3 regions of the Halalkalibacterium halodurans genome follow, and region 1 is predicted to be linked to each of the others. Evidence: riboswitches for the same ligand, from Rfam matches in the RefSeq annotation. Region 1 holds a riboswitch; each other region holds the start of a gene.
The links. Region 1 has a riboswitch for thiamine pyrophosphate ahead of FED51_RS13545 (acetylornithine deacetylase). Riboswitches for the same ligand answer to the same signal wherever they lie in the genome.
Positions count from the first base shown of each region.

Region 2: it holds a riboswitch for thiamine pyrophosphate, as region 1 does, so the genes downstream of both, thiE (thiamine phosphate synthase) here and FED51_RS13545 (acetylornithine deacetylase) in region 1, are expected to answer to the same signal.
Region 3: it holds a riboswitch for thiamine pyrophosphate, as region 1 does, so the genes downstream of both, thiT (energy-coupled thiamine transporter ThiT) here and FED51_RS13545 (acetylornithine deacetylase) in region 1, are expected to answer to the same signal.

Region 1 covers NZ_CP040441.1:2,798,045-2,803,107, forward strand. The annotation lists gene FED51_RS13535 (gluconokinase) at 1-868, shown strand, start outside; gene aceA (isocitrate lyase) at 953-2,236, opposite strand; TPP riboswitch at 2,440-2,546, shown strand; gene FED51_RS13545 (acetylornithine deacetylase) at 2,646-3,929, shown strand; gene tenA (thiaminase II) at 4,139-4,813, shown strand; gene FED51_RS13555 (ATP-binding cassette domain-containing protein) at 4,806-5,063, shown strand, end outside.
Region 2 covers NZ_CP040441.1:1,601,021-1,606,083, forward strand. The annotation lists gene FED51_RS07845 (NAD(P)/FAD-dependent oxidoreductase) at 1-483, shown strand, start outside; gene FED51_RS07850 (YqgU-like beta propeller domain-containing protein) at 814-1,923, shown strand; TPP riboswitch at 1,979-2,087, shown strand; gene thiE (thiamine phosphate synthase) at 2,175-2,810, shown strand; gene thiS (sulfur carrier protein ThiS) at 2,807-3,004, shown strand; gene FED51_RS07865 (thiazole synthase) at 3,010-3,789, shown strand; gene thiO (glycine oxidase ThiO) at 3,804-4,913, shown strand; gene thiD (bifunctional hydroxymethylpyrimidine kinase/phosphomethylpyrimidine kinase) at 4,931-5,063, shown strand, end outside.
Region 3 covers NZ_CP040441.1:910,820-915,882, forward strand. The annotation lists gene FED51_RS04410 (PTS fructose transporter subunit IIABC) at 1-1,503, shown strand, start outside; partial or broken gene FED51_RS04415 (transposase) at 1,457-1,961, opposite strand; TPP riboswitch at 2,454-2,553, shown strand; gene thiT (energy-coupled thiamine transporter ThiT) at 2,618-3,178, shown strand; gene FED51_RS04425 (S8 family serine peptidase) at 3,207-5,063, opposite strand, start outside.

The sequences.
Region 1 (5,063 bases):
AACGTACACCCTTTATGGTATGAGTGCTGCACTTGCAGATGAACTTGGCCTTCTTCCTTCCACTCCTTTTGTTGTGGGAGCCACTGACGGTCCACTTGCTAACTTAGGAGTTGGCGCTACTGGGGAAGGGGATACCGTGATTACGATTGGAACGAGCGGCGCCATTCGTCAACTGTCCTACCGTCCAATGGTCGACGAGCATCAACGCACGTTCTGTTATCGTGTCGATGACCATCTTTTTGTTTCAGGCGGGGCGACAAACAATGGCGGTATCGTATTACATTGGCTACAGAAGCTATTTGCGATAAATGGGCTTGAGAAAAATGCTAGTTTCACACCGAGCTATGATTCGCTGCTTCGGCTTGCCGAACAATCACCAGCTGGGGCGAATGGCGTTCTGTTTCTACCATACTTAAATGGAGAACGTGCCCCTATTTGGGACGGAGCGGCCCGGGCAAGTTTTGTCGGATTAGGAATGTCACATCATCAACCAGACATGATTCGCGCTGCATTAGAGGGGACGATCTTTAGTCTCTATCATGTCGGGCAAACGCTGAAAGAAATGAGCGGTAGACCGACCCGCTTGTTTGCCAATGGTGGTTTTTCACGTTCAAGGTTTTGGCTTCAAATAGCGGCCGACATGTTTAATCAAGAACTACTGTTGCCAAAAAGCCACCAAAGCGCAGCATGGGGAGCGGCGTGGTATAGCTTATATGCTTTAGGAGAAGTTCCTTCCCTAGCAGCCATTAAAAATAGTGTCCCGATGACCAATTCCATTCTTCCTGTAACTGAACATTCTCTCGTCTATGAAAAAAATTTCACGTTTTACGAAAAATTAGCCACCTCTCTTCCGATGCTTCGGAAATAACGAGCTTTTTGTTTTATATCAAACTATCAATAATAATCTTGTATTATAACAGCCACTACAAAAAAATGTAGTGGCTGATTTCCCTTATTTTTGAAATTGCGCTTCCTCGGTCGAACCAGTAAGTGCAGTCGTTGATGATGTTCCCCCTGTGATTGTTTGTGCCACTTGATCAAAATAACCGGTTCCCACTTCACGTTGATGTCTCGTTGCAGTATAACCTTTTACTTCACTGGCAAATTCGGCTTGCTGAAGTTCAGAATAAGCGCCCATCCCCCGTTGTTTATAGCCATATGCAAGCTCAAACATGCTATGGTTCAGTGCATGAAAGCCTGCAAGCGTGACAAATTGGAACTTATACCCCATCTTACCGAGCTCTTGTTGAAATGTTTCGATTGTCGCCCGATCTAGATTTGCCTCCCAGTTAAATGAAGGCGAACAATTGTAGGCAAGTAGTTTTCCAGGGAATTTCTCATGAATCGCGTCGGCAAATTGCTTCGCTTCCTCTAACGAAGGCTTTGATGTTTCACACCAAATGAGGTCCGCATATGGAGCGTACGCTAAGCCTCTAGCAATCGCTTGCTCAATACCTGCATTCGTCCGATAAAACCCTTCCGGCGTTCGTTCTCCCGTAATAAAACGTTGGTCTGCTGGATCAATATCACTCGTAATTAAATCAGCTGCATCTGCATCGGTCCGGGCGACCAAAATCGTCGGCACTCCCATAACATCTGCTGCTAGTCTTGCTGATACTAAATTGCGGATTGCCGTCTGCGTCGGGATGAGAACTTTTCCGCCTAAATGACCACACTTCTTTTCGGAAGCGAGTTGATCCTCAAAGTGAACCCCAGAAGCTCCTGCTTCAATCATCGCTTTCATGAGCTCAAAGACGTTTAATTGACCACCAAAGCCAGCTTCCGCATCAGCTACGATTGGCGCGAAATAATCCACTTCTCCTTCCCCTTCAAGGTGTTGAATTTGATCAGCTCGCTGAAGTGCTTGATTGATCCGCTTTACGACACTTGGAACGCTATTGGCAGGATATAAGCTTTGGTCTGGATACATATGTCCTGCTAGATTGGCGTCTGCTGCTACTTGCCATCCACTTAAATAAACCGCTTTCAAACCCGCCTTTACTTGTTGGATCGCCTGTCCCCCAGTCATCGCACCGAGGGCATTCACGTAATCCTCTTCGTGGAGTAGCTTCCATAGTTTTTCCGCCCCAGTCTTTGCAAGGGTATACTCGATTTTAAGCGAGCCTCGTAGTTTGACTACCTCCTCTCCGCTATATGGACGCTCCACTCCTTGCCACCGCACGTCATTGCTCCAAGACATCTCTAATTTTTCCGCTGTTTCTTGCCATCCACTCATCATACTCTCCCCTTTTTTCATTTTTCGTCAGGATTACCTGACAACAACTGTAATAATACAGTATTTGATTTATGACTTTATAATATAACAGATTGATTGCGATGACAACCACTTTTTTCTAACATTTTTGAACTTTCTTTCGACACAATGAAAAATGATTGTCAAATCTGCTCGAATTATGCTAACCTAAATGTAACTTCATAGGAATCCACTAGGGGTGCAAACCGCTGAGAGAGATGTTTTTTAGCATCTTAACCCTCATTCACCTGATCTAGGTAATACTAGCGAAGGGAAGTGGCCATCGTCATTACTGTTCATTTATGGAACTGATTGAAATTGAACGATGATTACAAGCCACTTCTTTTTTAGACAGTGGCTTTTTATTTTGTCCGTTCAATGAATCTAGGAGGTGTTTAAGCTGTCGGTTATCGAAGAGTTACTAGCTCATGTCGACAAAAACAAGGAGGAGCTACTTGCCCTCGTTCAAACGCTTGTCGCCTATCCAACCCCAAGCCCTCCAGCAAGAAATACGGCTGACGCCCAACAGTATATCCGTACGTATTGTGAGAAGCTTGGCTGTAATGTAGACATGTGGGACGTTTATCCAAACGATCCTAACGTTGTAGCAATCTTAAAAGGTACATATAGCGAATCATATCGAAGCCTGATTTTAAACGGTCATATCGACGTGGCCGCCGTCGATGAATCGGAAGAGTGGAAAACACCGCCGTTTGAAGCAACCGTTAACCAAGGAGTGATTCGTGGTCGTGGAGTGGCAGATATGAAAGGTGGTCTTGCCGCTTGTTTATTTGCGATGAAAACGCTACATGCGTTCAATATTCAGCTTCCAGGAGACCTGATCTTTCAATCTGTCGTCGGTGAAGAGGTTGGCGAGGCGGGGACAAAAAGTTGTTGTGAAAGAGGGTACACAGCTGATCTTGCCATCGTCAGCGATACGAGCCATTGCGAAATTCAAGGCCAAGGTGGTGTGATCACAGGCTGGATTACGGTTAAAAGTCCTGTTACCTTTCACGACGGAACAAGACGGAATTTGATCCATGCTGGTGGAGGAGAATTTGGCGCGAGCGCCATTGAAAAAATGATGAAGCTCATTCAAGGCCTACAAGAGCTTGAGCGTCATTGGGCCGTTACCAAATCGAGCCCAGGTTTTCCGCCAGGGATGAACACCATTAACCCTGCCTTTATCGAAGGCGGCCGTCACCCTGCGTTTATCGCCGATGAATGCAAACTATGGATTACTATCCACTACTACCCGCATGAATCCTATGAAGAGATCGTCCGTGAAGTCGAAGAGCATCTTTTGCACGTAGCCAAAGCAGATCCTTGGATGAGGGAGCACCCGCCATCCTTCTCATGGGGCGGTACTTCCATGATAGAAGACAAAGGAGAGATTTTCCCTGCCTTTCAAATTGATGAACAAAGTGACGCTGTGCAACTACTAAAAAAAATTCATTACCATTTAACAGGTGAAGAGGTAAAAACGAGCATGTCACAGACCGTAACCGACGGAGGATGGTTGGCTGAAGCGGGCATTCCGACCTTGCTCTTTGGGCCTGGGAAACTTGAAGATGCCCATAGTGTCAATGAAGAGCTAGAAATTGCTGAACTAGTTCAATATACGAAAACATTGCTGACGTTCATCTATGAATGGTGCCATCTTAGAAAAGCGTAGGGACTGGACCTAAAGATCGGAGAGAGGAAGTACGAGAATGCCCCCTCGGGAAGGTACCCGCTTTTGGCGCTTGGTGCGAGTCTCTGGTGATCCTTTCTTTACTTATGAGAAAAACTAGCTTACGCCAAGTCTTAATGACTGAAGCGCTCGTATTGCTTAATCTTTAATCACTTTCATACTTATAGTGAAAATAATAAGGAGGTATTCGTATGTCTTTTGCAGCCAGTTTGTATGAAAAAGCTCAGCCTATTTGGAAGGCTGGTTACAACCATCCATTTGTTCAAGGGATTGGTGACGGCACACTAGAGAAGTCGAAATTTCAATTTTTCATGAAGCAAGACTATTTGTATTTGATCGATTACGCGCGCCTTTTCGCCCTTGGGACATTGAAAGGAAACGACCTACAAACAATGTCAACGTTCTCCAAGCTTCTCCACGCAACGTTAAATGTTGAAATGGATTTGCACCGAGCGTATGCAAAACGACTCGGCATTTCGGCAGAGGAACTGGAGGCAACTGAACCAGCCGCGACAACCCTCGCTTATACGAGCTACATGCTTAATGTAGCACAGCGCGGCTCGTTGCTTGACTTAATCGCTGCGGTTCTTCCATGCACATGGAGCTATTACGAAATTGGGGTCAAACTCAAAGGCATCCCTGGTGCTTCTGATCATCCTTTTTATGGCGAATGGATCAAGCTTTATGCTTCTGATGAATTCAAAGAGCTCGCCGATTGGTTAATTCAAATGCTAGATGAGGAGGCAAAAGGGCTATCTTCAAAAGAAAAAGCCAAGCTAGAGACGATCTTCCTAACGACAAGTCGATTGGAAAACGAGTTTTGGGACATGGCGTACAACGAACGTATGTGGAACTACAATGGTTAAAGAGCTGTTAACGTTCGAGGAGGTTTCCTTTGCCTACTCTTCCTCCTCACCTGTCATTGAGCGACTGTCGTTTACTGTGTTTGAAAATGAGATCGTTGCGATTTTAGCAAAAAGCGGTTCAGGGAAAAGCACACTGTTTCGCTTGATCACCGGATTAGAATCACCCGATCAAGGGACGATTGTTTGTCATGCTCAAGGAAAGATCGGTTACATGCCACAGCAAGACTTACTGTTGCCTTGGCTCACGATT
Region 2 (5,063 bases), 1.2 Mb from region 1:
CATGAAGCACAGATTTCACAACTTCTAAGCAGTTCCGCTACTTGCCTTTTCCATACGACAATTACCAAGCTGATCGCCAGAGACAAGAAAGAAGTAATTGAACAGGTTGAGCTTACTGATCATCAAACGGGTGAAGTGACTAATTTAGCAGTTGATGAAGTGATTATTAACCATGGATATGAACGGGATAAGTCGTTGCTTGATCAAAGCGAAGTAACTCTTGATCGGATCGATGATTATTATATTGCCGGAACCCCAACAAGTGCTACATCTGTAGGGGGCATCTACGCAGCAGGGGATGTTCTAAATCATGAAGGAAAGCTACACTTAATCGCCGGAGCCTTTCAAGATGCAGCGAATGCAGTCAACCAAGCAAAGCAATGGATTGAGCCAGAAGCCCATCAGTCAGCAATGGTTTCATCACACAATCATGTGTTTAAAGAACGGAATCGGGAATTAATAAGACAAATGTTAAAAAATTAGTATCTCTAAGATCTGTGAACGTACGGGCGATCACAGGTCTTTTTGCGCTTTTAAGAAAGGTCAGCAGGGTAATAGAAAAACGATTGTTTCCCCGTTAAGGATTGGTAGCAAGCCAGTTTTGTAAGGAAGAAGGGTTTGAAAGCAAGTCGAATTTCTGAAAATGAATAATGGTTGGTTTGATCATCGAGTAACGGATATACTAAAAGCACGTTTCACTAACAGTTAAAAAATTGTAAAGAAAATGTTCAGAATCTGAAACTTTTTTGTCTGAAAAATCGTTATACTATTATCGAGACTATTATAAACCATACTAGTAGAAAGGAGATTAACGTGAAATACCGCGCGGTTCTCCTATCCGTATGTTTGCTTTTCATCGCTGGTTGCTTTCCTCAAGCAGACGAGCCCGAACGAGATACATTGCCAGAACAAGAAGAAGATCCGTTACCAACTGGGCAGGAACAGCCTTCCATAACGCCAATTGCCGGTACTGAAGCACAGTACATTGATATAGCTGAGTGGTATGATTCTGACAGTATTCTGTACATAACAGATGAAGGAGAGAATTCCCTTGTTTATATTTATAACCTGTTGACAGGAGAAAAAAAATCTTTGTTTTCATCTGACGACGCTGTGATTAAAGTTACCGCCAATAGCACGCACAGCCAATTTGCGATTCAAACGGTGACGCAAGCTGGTGATGCCCCTGTTTCGATCATTGATAGCCAAGGGGAACTGCTCATGAAGCTTGAAGACTTTGGCGAAGATTTTTCAATTTTTTGGAGTCCATATGAAGAAGATAAACTTATAGCGGTTGCCTATCTGCCAGACTGGGAGCAGGACCTTTATCTCATCGATACTAGCGACAAACAAGTAGAGATGCTTGACTTGGACCAATCATTCGTTCAATGGTTAGATGAGCGTACGATTGTTTATCTTGATTGGAATGGAGATAGCGAAGGATACTATGCTCCGCTTTACACCTTTGACCTTGAAACAGAAGAGGTTGTTTTGTTGCATGAGGAAGCGATTGCGACCCTTGGTTTTGGCGATCATGTAACGCTTATCATTGAGCGTCCAGAGCAAGGGGCAGAAGTGACGACCTATCAATTTTGGAACGGTTCCGAACAGCTTGCGGAGTGGAGTGTGCCAATTCTACGTACATATTCCGAGCAGTGGTGGATCCCGTTTTATGATTTTGATTTAAACAAACGGCTGTTTTATGCTTATAAACCTAATCGAACGGGAGATTATTTTGAATATGATGGAGGGTTTTCCTTTATCGCCTTTGATGTTGATCACGGTGAGGAAACCGTTCTATTTGAGTCAGATGAACACGTTCCGTTTCGTTTGTCGCCAACGGGGCAGAGGGCATTGTTTGGCCCGCGTTTAGAAACAGTGATGGATCTTCTGACTGGAGAGAGTAACTCCCTCATTGAGTAACCATCTTTGCAACGAGATCAGAATATGTCATAATAAAAAGAGAATGAATAATTGCACAGGAGACTAGGGGTGTCTGCTTAAGTGGACTGAGAAAAAGGTGTGTTCCTTTTACCCTCATACCTGATCTGGATCATGCCAGCGTAGGGAAGTCGACTGCACGTGACGATCATCATGGGTAGCCGGCATCCTTATGGATGGCTGGCTTTTTTTATTGTATATACAAAACAGAGAAAAGAGAGAGGAGAAGCAAAATGAGAGATTTTCGGCTATACGCGATAACGGGGGAAGAATTTCACCCCGGTCGCTCGTTACAAGCTGTAATGGAAGAAGCGATCCTTGGTGGGGTAGATATCATTCAGTTGCGCGATAAGAAAAGTCACAAACGGGAAGTGCTTGAAAAAGCGAGAGTCCTTCAAGCATTAGCCAAAAAATATGACATTCCGTTGATCATTAATGACCATATCGATGTAGCACTTGCCGTAGATGCAGACGGTATCCATCTCGGACAGGACGATTTGCCTCTTTCAGAAGCGCGCAAAATTATGGGCCGTGATAAAATAATCGGAATTTCTACTCATAAAATCGAAGAAGCACGGGAAGCCGAAAAGGGAGGCGCTGATTATATAGGGGTAGGTCCCATCTTTGAAACGAAGAGTAAAGAGGATGTAGTGGACCCTGTTACGACCGCTTATATTCAGCAAGTTGCTCATGAGATCTCGATTCCTTTTGTGGCGATTGGTGGGATCAAATTGCATAATGTGGAACAAGTGTTGGACGCTGGAGCTACACGCATTTGCATGATTAGTGAAATTGTCGGGGCAGAGGACGTAAAAGGGACATGTGAAGTATTTAGCACTATTCTAGAGCAGCGAGGGATTGGGTCATGAATGTAATTGTGAATGGTGAAGTTGCAACAATTAAAGCGAATACGTTAGCGGAACTCGTTAGCCATTATGAATTGGACGACCAGCTCGTAGTGACAGAGGTCGATGGGGAAATTATTGATCGGGAGCATTGGACTCATTTTGAACTAACGGAAGGACAACGGATTGAACTCGTTCACTTCGTTGGAGGAGGATGATGATGATGAAGGATCTACCACTTTCAATTAGCGGAAAGACGTTAACCTCCCGCTTCTTTTTAGGAACGGGCCGCTACCCGAATCCTTTCGTTCAAAATGAAGTGATTCGAGTGTCGGAAGCAGAGGTGCTGACATTTGCCATTCGTCGTGTAAACTTGCAGGCACCGGGAGAAGACGCAATTTTACAGCATCTAGAGGGAAAAACGTTTACGTACTTGCCGAATACTTCTGGAGCAAAAAATGCTGAAGAAGCGATTCGCATTGCTCGTCTGGCTAGGGCATCGGGTCTAAGTGATTGGATCAAGGTAGAAATTAGCGTAAACGAGCGAACCCTTTTACCAGACCCTGTAGAAACGTTACGGGCGACCGAAACGTTAGCGAATGAAGGCTTTACAGTTTTACCATATACATCAGATGATCCTGTGCTTTGCAAACGGCTTGAAGAAGCAGGAGCTGCAGCGGTTATGCCAGGAGGTGCTCCGATTGGAACTGGACTCGGCATTTTAAATCCGTACAACCTTGGTTTAATTGTGGAGGAAGCCAACGTTCCAATCATTGTTGATGCGGGTCTCGGTTCCGCACAAGATGTCGTTCAAGCGATGGAGCTTGGCGCCGATGGCGTGCTCATGAACACACCTGTCGCCAAGGCAAAAGATCCTGTGAAAATGGCGCTGGCGATGAAGCATGCGATCGAAGCAGGGCGACTTTCTTATTTAGCGGGGCGGATTCCTAAAAAACGGTACGCCACAGCGAGCAGCGGACTTGAGACATTCATTTCAAAATGAAGGTGTGGTTCTAGGTGAAGGAGCATGTGATTGTATTAGGCGGTGGCGTAATCGGTCTAGCGGTTGCCTTTGAACTGAAAGTGCGAGGGCATCAAGTCACCGTGCTTGAGCAAGGCTTATGCGGGGGACAAGCGTCTGGAGCTGCAGCGGGTATGCTCGCCCCATTTTCTGAAATTGGTGAAGACCCTAATGACTTTTTTCATTTGGCTCACGAAAGCTTAAAGATGTATCCCGATTGGCAGCAAGCGGTGAAGGAGATATCTGGCAAGTCTTTTGAATATGTTCAATCAGGTAGCCTTCATTGTGTTTATCATGAAGCTGATTTTCTTGAACTTGAATCAAGACAGCATTGGCAAGGAACGTTCGGGGTTGAGTCTGAGATCTTAAGTCAGCAACAAATTCGTGCGCTTGAACCGAATATTTCAGATGAGATTATCGGCGCCATCTATTATCCTGAAGAAAGTCATTTGTTTGCTCCTGATTACGTCAAAGCGTTAGAAATCGGCTGCCGTAAGCTAGGAGTGACCATTGAAGACGAGGTAGGACATATTTCGATAGAGGCGTGGATGGAACACCAAGTTCTCCGAGGGCCTTCAGGAAAGCAATGGGCAGGAGATCGTCTGATTGTTTGTGCAGGGGCGTGGGCTTCTGAGCACGAGGAAACTTTTTCTCTGCGTGTTCCTGTATATCCCATTCGTGGGCAAATTTGCGCCTATGAAGTTCCCGCTGGCGATGTTCGTCATATTGTGTACACAAGTCAAGGCTATATCGTACCTAAAGGAAATGGAACGGTCGTTAACGGCGCCTCAGAAGACATCGCTGGCTATAATACAACGGTAACAGAACAAGGGATTAAACGACTGACGAATTGGAATGGTCATATCTTTCCGTTTTTAAACGAGCTTACCCCTTTTCATACGTGGGCTGGGCTGCGACCTGCCACACAGGACGGGTATCCTATGATCGGTGAGACGAAAAAAGCACCACATGTTGTTTTTGCAACAGGTCATTATCGTAACGGGATCTTATTAAGCCCGATTACAGCTAAAGTCGTGGCGGATGTTGTGGAGGGAAAAAAGACAGAAGTCCCACTTACAATGTTTGACCCGATGCGTTTTTCTTAAGAAGGAGGAACAGGAAGATGGACAATCTAGCAAAAGCATTGACGATTGCTGGCTCTGACAGTGGTGGCGGAGCGGGGATTCAAGCAGATATCAAAACGTTTCAAGAGTTAGATACGTTTGGAATGAGCGTCATTACAGCTCTTACAGCTC
Region 3 (5,063 bases), 1.9 Mb from region 1:
ATGGATGAATCCTTCCGTAGCACCTTAATGAAAGCGCAATCAGAGGACGAGATTTTAGCAGCAATTGATAAAAAAGAAGCAGAAACAGCTGGAGAGGCTGAGGAGAAACAGGAAGGCTATGAGCTATTAGCGGTTACAGGCTGCCCGACTGGTATTGCCCATACGTATATGGCAGCCGACAACTTAAAATCAAAAGCACAGGAGCTAGGGGTATCGATCAAAGTAGAAACAAACGGCTCAGGTGGTGTAAAGAATCGTCTCACAGATGAGGAAATTAGCGCAGCAAAAGCGATTATCGTTGCGGCGGATACGAAGGTGGAGATGGATCGCTTCCACGGTAAGCCTGTGATCCAAGTTCCTGTCACCGACGGTATTCGTAGGCCAAAAGAATTAATTGACCAAGCGTTAGCAGGGAAAGCGCCTGTCTATGAAGGCGGAGCTCAAGCAAGTGGAGAAGACGGTTCTGCAGGTGGAGGACGTCCGAAGCTCGGGTTTTACAAACACTTAATGAACGGTGTTTCCAACATGCTTCCGTTCGTTGTTGGTGGTGGTATTTTAATTGCGATTTCCTTTATGTTCGGGATCAAAGCATTTGATCCGAGTGATCCATCCTACCATCCATTTGCGGAAATGTTAATGACGATCGGTGGCGGAAATGCGTTCGGTCTTATGATTCCAGTTCTTGCGGCTTTCATCGCCATGAGTATTGCGGATCGTCCTGGATTTGCCGCAGGTATGATCGGTGGATTGATTGCGTCAACAGGTGAAGCTGGATTCTTAGGTGGGTTGATTGCCGGTTTCTTAGCAGGTTATGTTGCTCTCGGTGTGAAAAAAGTATTGGCTAACCTTCCGCAAACACTTGATGGAATTAAAACGATCTTGTTCTACCCGGTCTTTAATATTTTTATTACTGGTATGATCATGCTTGTCATTGTTGGGCCTCTAGCTGCCTTTAACACTGGTCTTCAAGATTGGCTCGGCTCAATGGGAACAGCTAACATGGTGATTCTCGGAATTATCATAGGTGGTATGATGGCAGTTGATATGGGTGGACCAATCAACAAAGCGGCCTTCACGTTTGGAATTGCGATGATTGACGCCGGAAACTTCGGTCCACATGCAGCTGTTATGGCAGGTGGAATGGTGCCACCGTTAGGGATTGCCCTTGCGACAACATTATTCAAGAAGAAATTCACGAAACAAGAGCGTGAAGCAGGGAAAACAAACTACATTCTCGGTGCATCGTTCATTACTGAAGGGGCGATTCCATTTGCAGCCGCTGACCCAGGACGTGTCATCCCGTCCATCATCGTCGGTTCGGCGTTCGCTGGAGGCTTGACCGCTCTCTTTAATGTAACTTTATCAGCGCCACACGGCGGAGCCTTCGTCATTTTTATTGGTAACATCGTCAACAATCCACTTCTCTATCTTGTAGCCATTATCGCTGGTTCAATCGTTACCGCGCTCTTACTCGGATTCTGGAAAAAAGACGCGAAGCTTTAAGTAAAAAGCTGCTGTCCCAAAAGCACCTTAAAACATAAAATCGGGAGAACCATTTGATGCGGTTCTCCCGATTTTTGTGTTGATGTGTTTTCGTTGATTATTCGAGCGAAGATCCACCGTCGCTCGTTTCTTTATGTTGTGCAGTAAGGGCCACAAGCCTGAGCTCGATGTGCACGTTTTCTTTACCGCGAAGATGCAGCCTTCGGAAGCGGAGAGTTTTGTTTGACATGACCAAATCCCCTCTCCACATCTTTTTTTTGGTGGAGCGTTCTGCCTTCTTCGCTTTCAGTTCCTCGTACACTGGGTTGTAGTGACCTGTCGATTTCCCTGGGCCTTGGTACACTCCAGCTTGAACGGCATTCTTCACATGATTCACACTCATATCATCTAAAATCCCATGTATAACCTTACGGATCGATCCACTTGGTGTATCGTTTAAAAGAGACTTTCCGCTGATTTTGGGTACTGTTCGATACATGACATTCACCACACGTGCCACATGGTTCTCTGGACTGAGATCGGAAAAATCCATAGGAAGCACGAGTGGATTCATGGTATACGGCTAATAAGTAGCCGCTTGGCTACACAAAAAATCGCCTTCTTTCGTTTGAATTTTGGTAGTGGTACCTTCATTTTAAACAATCGGTCGACTTTTTTTGTATGTTCTTTCGCGCGTTAAATGGGGTCGAACGAGCGACAGGCGGCGACTCCTGCGGGAAAAGCAACAGCGGAAGATCGCCGAGAGTGGGGTTCTCGAGGAAGCTGGAGCGTTGCCCGCGGAAAGCGTCCGCCAAGTCGCGATTTAGAACAAATCAGAAAAGCTGCATCAAAAGATAGACTTTTGATGCAGCTCCTTTTCATTTCAAATGGTTGGAGACGTCGACAAGGAAAGAAAAAACAATACCATTCCGACTCAACTTATGCTAGGATAAATGAGAAAATAAAACATGTATAACCACTAGGGGTGTCGAAAGACTGAGAGAGGCGAATCCTCAACTCTTGGAACCTGATCTAGTTCATACTAGCGAAGGGAAGTGGCGCATTTCGTGAAAACTAGTTTACGATAATCAGTCAATGCGGCATCTCCTTGTGGGTAGGAAGGAGATGTTTTTTCATGGCTTCATCAAGGTTACTTATTTTAATCGAGATCGCTATCATGAGTGGTTTAGCGTTCGTGCTCAGCTTCGTAAAAATTGGCGTCTTTTGGGCGTATGGTGGGTCGATTTCACTCGTGATGCTGCCGATCGTTGTTATGGCCTTCCGGCGTGGCTGGAAAGCGGGGATTGTGACGGGATTGATTGTCGGCTTGCTCAAATTAATTGGCGGCTACGTCGTCCATCCTGTTCAACTTGTCCTCGACTATCCGCTACCATTTTTAACGATCGGCTTGGCTAGCCTTTTTGCCGTAAAAGGTTCATTTGAAGGGAAACGTTTTTATGCGGCGATGATCGGCGGTGTGTTATTTGCCTCATTTCTCCGGTTTTTATGTCATTTTACGTCAGGCATCGTTTGGTTTGGGGAGTATGCTCCAGAAGGAACGCCTGTAGCCCTCTATTCATTTGTGTACAACATCTCATACGTGCTGCCTGAGGCGTTAATCAGCATCATCGTTCTTGCCCTTTTTGGGAAAAAATATTCACAAATGTTTCAACCGAAAAAAGAGCTCGGGGTGTAAAGCCCAAGCTCTTTTTCTTCGTTACAGGTTATTTTACTACGATTTCATCCCCTAGGACAAAGTCGGTTTTCCCGAGTCGTTCCGCATAGGCAAACACATAATAGCGGCCGGGAGCAAGCTCCGTCGTATCCCATGTGACGTCATGATAGCCTTTGCCGATGTTCTGCACGACAGCAGCCGATGTGACGTACTCTAGCGTATCGCGCGTGTAAATCCAAAGACCAAACTCCTCTGCACCGTTTGGCAAATAGGCGCTTCCAAACAATACACCATTTTCATCAATGTCTAAATCAAACGTTGTAACCCGAGGATAATCTGGCTCTGATACAAAGAGGATCGTTGGCACCTCTACTGTTTGCGATCCATCAGATACGATGATCGTACCTTCGTAATAACCAGGATCTAATTTCCGCGCGTCGACTTGTACATTAAAGTTAATCTTCTGTGTTTTTCCTGGTTGTACGCGAAGGTTTTTACTCGTTTTCACTTTAATCCCGTCTGGGTTTCCAGCGAATTGAACGTCGAATTGATACGTTTTTCGTTTGTTCGATAAGTTATGAATCGTGAAATGCTGCCGTTCCACTTGTTTTCCGCGTTCTTTCGTGAACGTACCAAACGAATGGCTACCAGGTGTGACAAGGGTTTCAGCTTCAATTGCATCAACGATACGGATGCTTCCGGCCCCCTGTGTGTTGTGCGGGTAACGGTTGCCGTTTTCGTCTACAAGGTTTTCAGCTGTATTCATAAGTGCTGCTTTCACGTGGTCAACACCCCAGTTTGGGTGAGCTTCAAGGAGAAGCGCTGCTGCACCTGCTACGTGAGGAGAGGCCATGCTCGTCCCTTGACGTGAGCCGTAACCGTACGGATCATCAGGCTGGTGCGTTGGAATCGTACTCACAATCGCAACCCCTGGTGCAGAAACGTCAGGCTTAATCATCCACGTATGCATCACAGGTCCACGTGAGGAGAAATCGGCAACAGTTTCGCCGACGAGTTTATCAAACTCGATGGAGAACGTCACGGTATTCTGACCATTTTCAAGCTCGTTTCTCATCTTTAATCCGTCTTCATTTGATAGCATAATCGTTGGGATCGCCAGTCCAGGAACAGTTGGCTGAACTCCTGCAACGTTGTTATAAATAATCGCGCCCACTGCGCCCGCTGCTTTTGCATTTTCTGCTTTTTCGACAAATGGTATTTCTCCGCGAACGATTAAGGCAATTTTTCCTTCAACGTCCACACCTTCAAAATCACCCGGTTTGCCTAGGCCTGCAAAAGCATATTCATACGCCTCGCCATCGAGTTCAAGTAGTTCCTCATCTGACGGGAAGCCCATAATATCCGCACTCGGATAATCGATTCCATCTGATGTAAACACACTCGCTTTGTACTTATTATAAGGCAAGCGAGTGGCACCGACAGAAATGGCGTCGCGGGACGTACCAGGAGACCCTACTGTCCAGTTGTTCGGACCACTATTTCCGTTCGACGTAACCGCTACAACTCCTTCGGCCATCGCCCAATCGAGGGCAATGCTTGTCGCGAAGTCAGGATCATTTAATGTATTTCCTAATGATAGATTCATAATATCTGCGCCATCTTGAACAGCACGCTCAATTCCGGCGATTACCCCAGCGGTTGATCCACGCCCACCCGGTCCTAGCACACGATATGCTAGTAGGTTTGCATCAGGGGCAACCCCTTTGATCAGACCGTTGGCGGCTACAGTTCCAGCAACGTGTGTGCCATGTGTCGTTTCTGCACCACGCGGATCACCTGGTGATGTTTCTTGTGGATCATCGTTGTTGTCGATAAAATCCCAACCTTTGTAATCACCAAAAGCGTGGACTAAATCAGGATGTGTGTAATCAACACCTGTATCAAG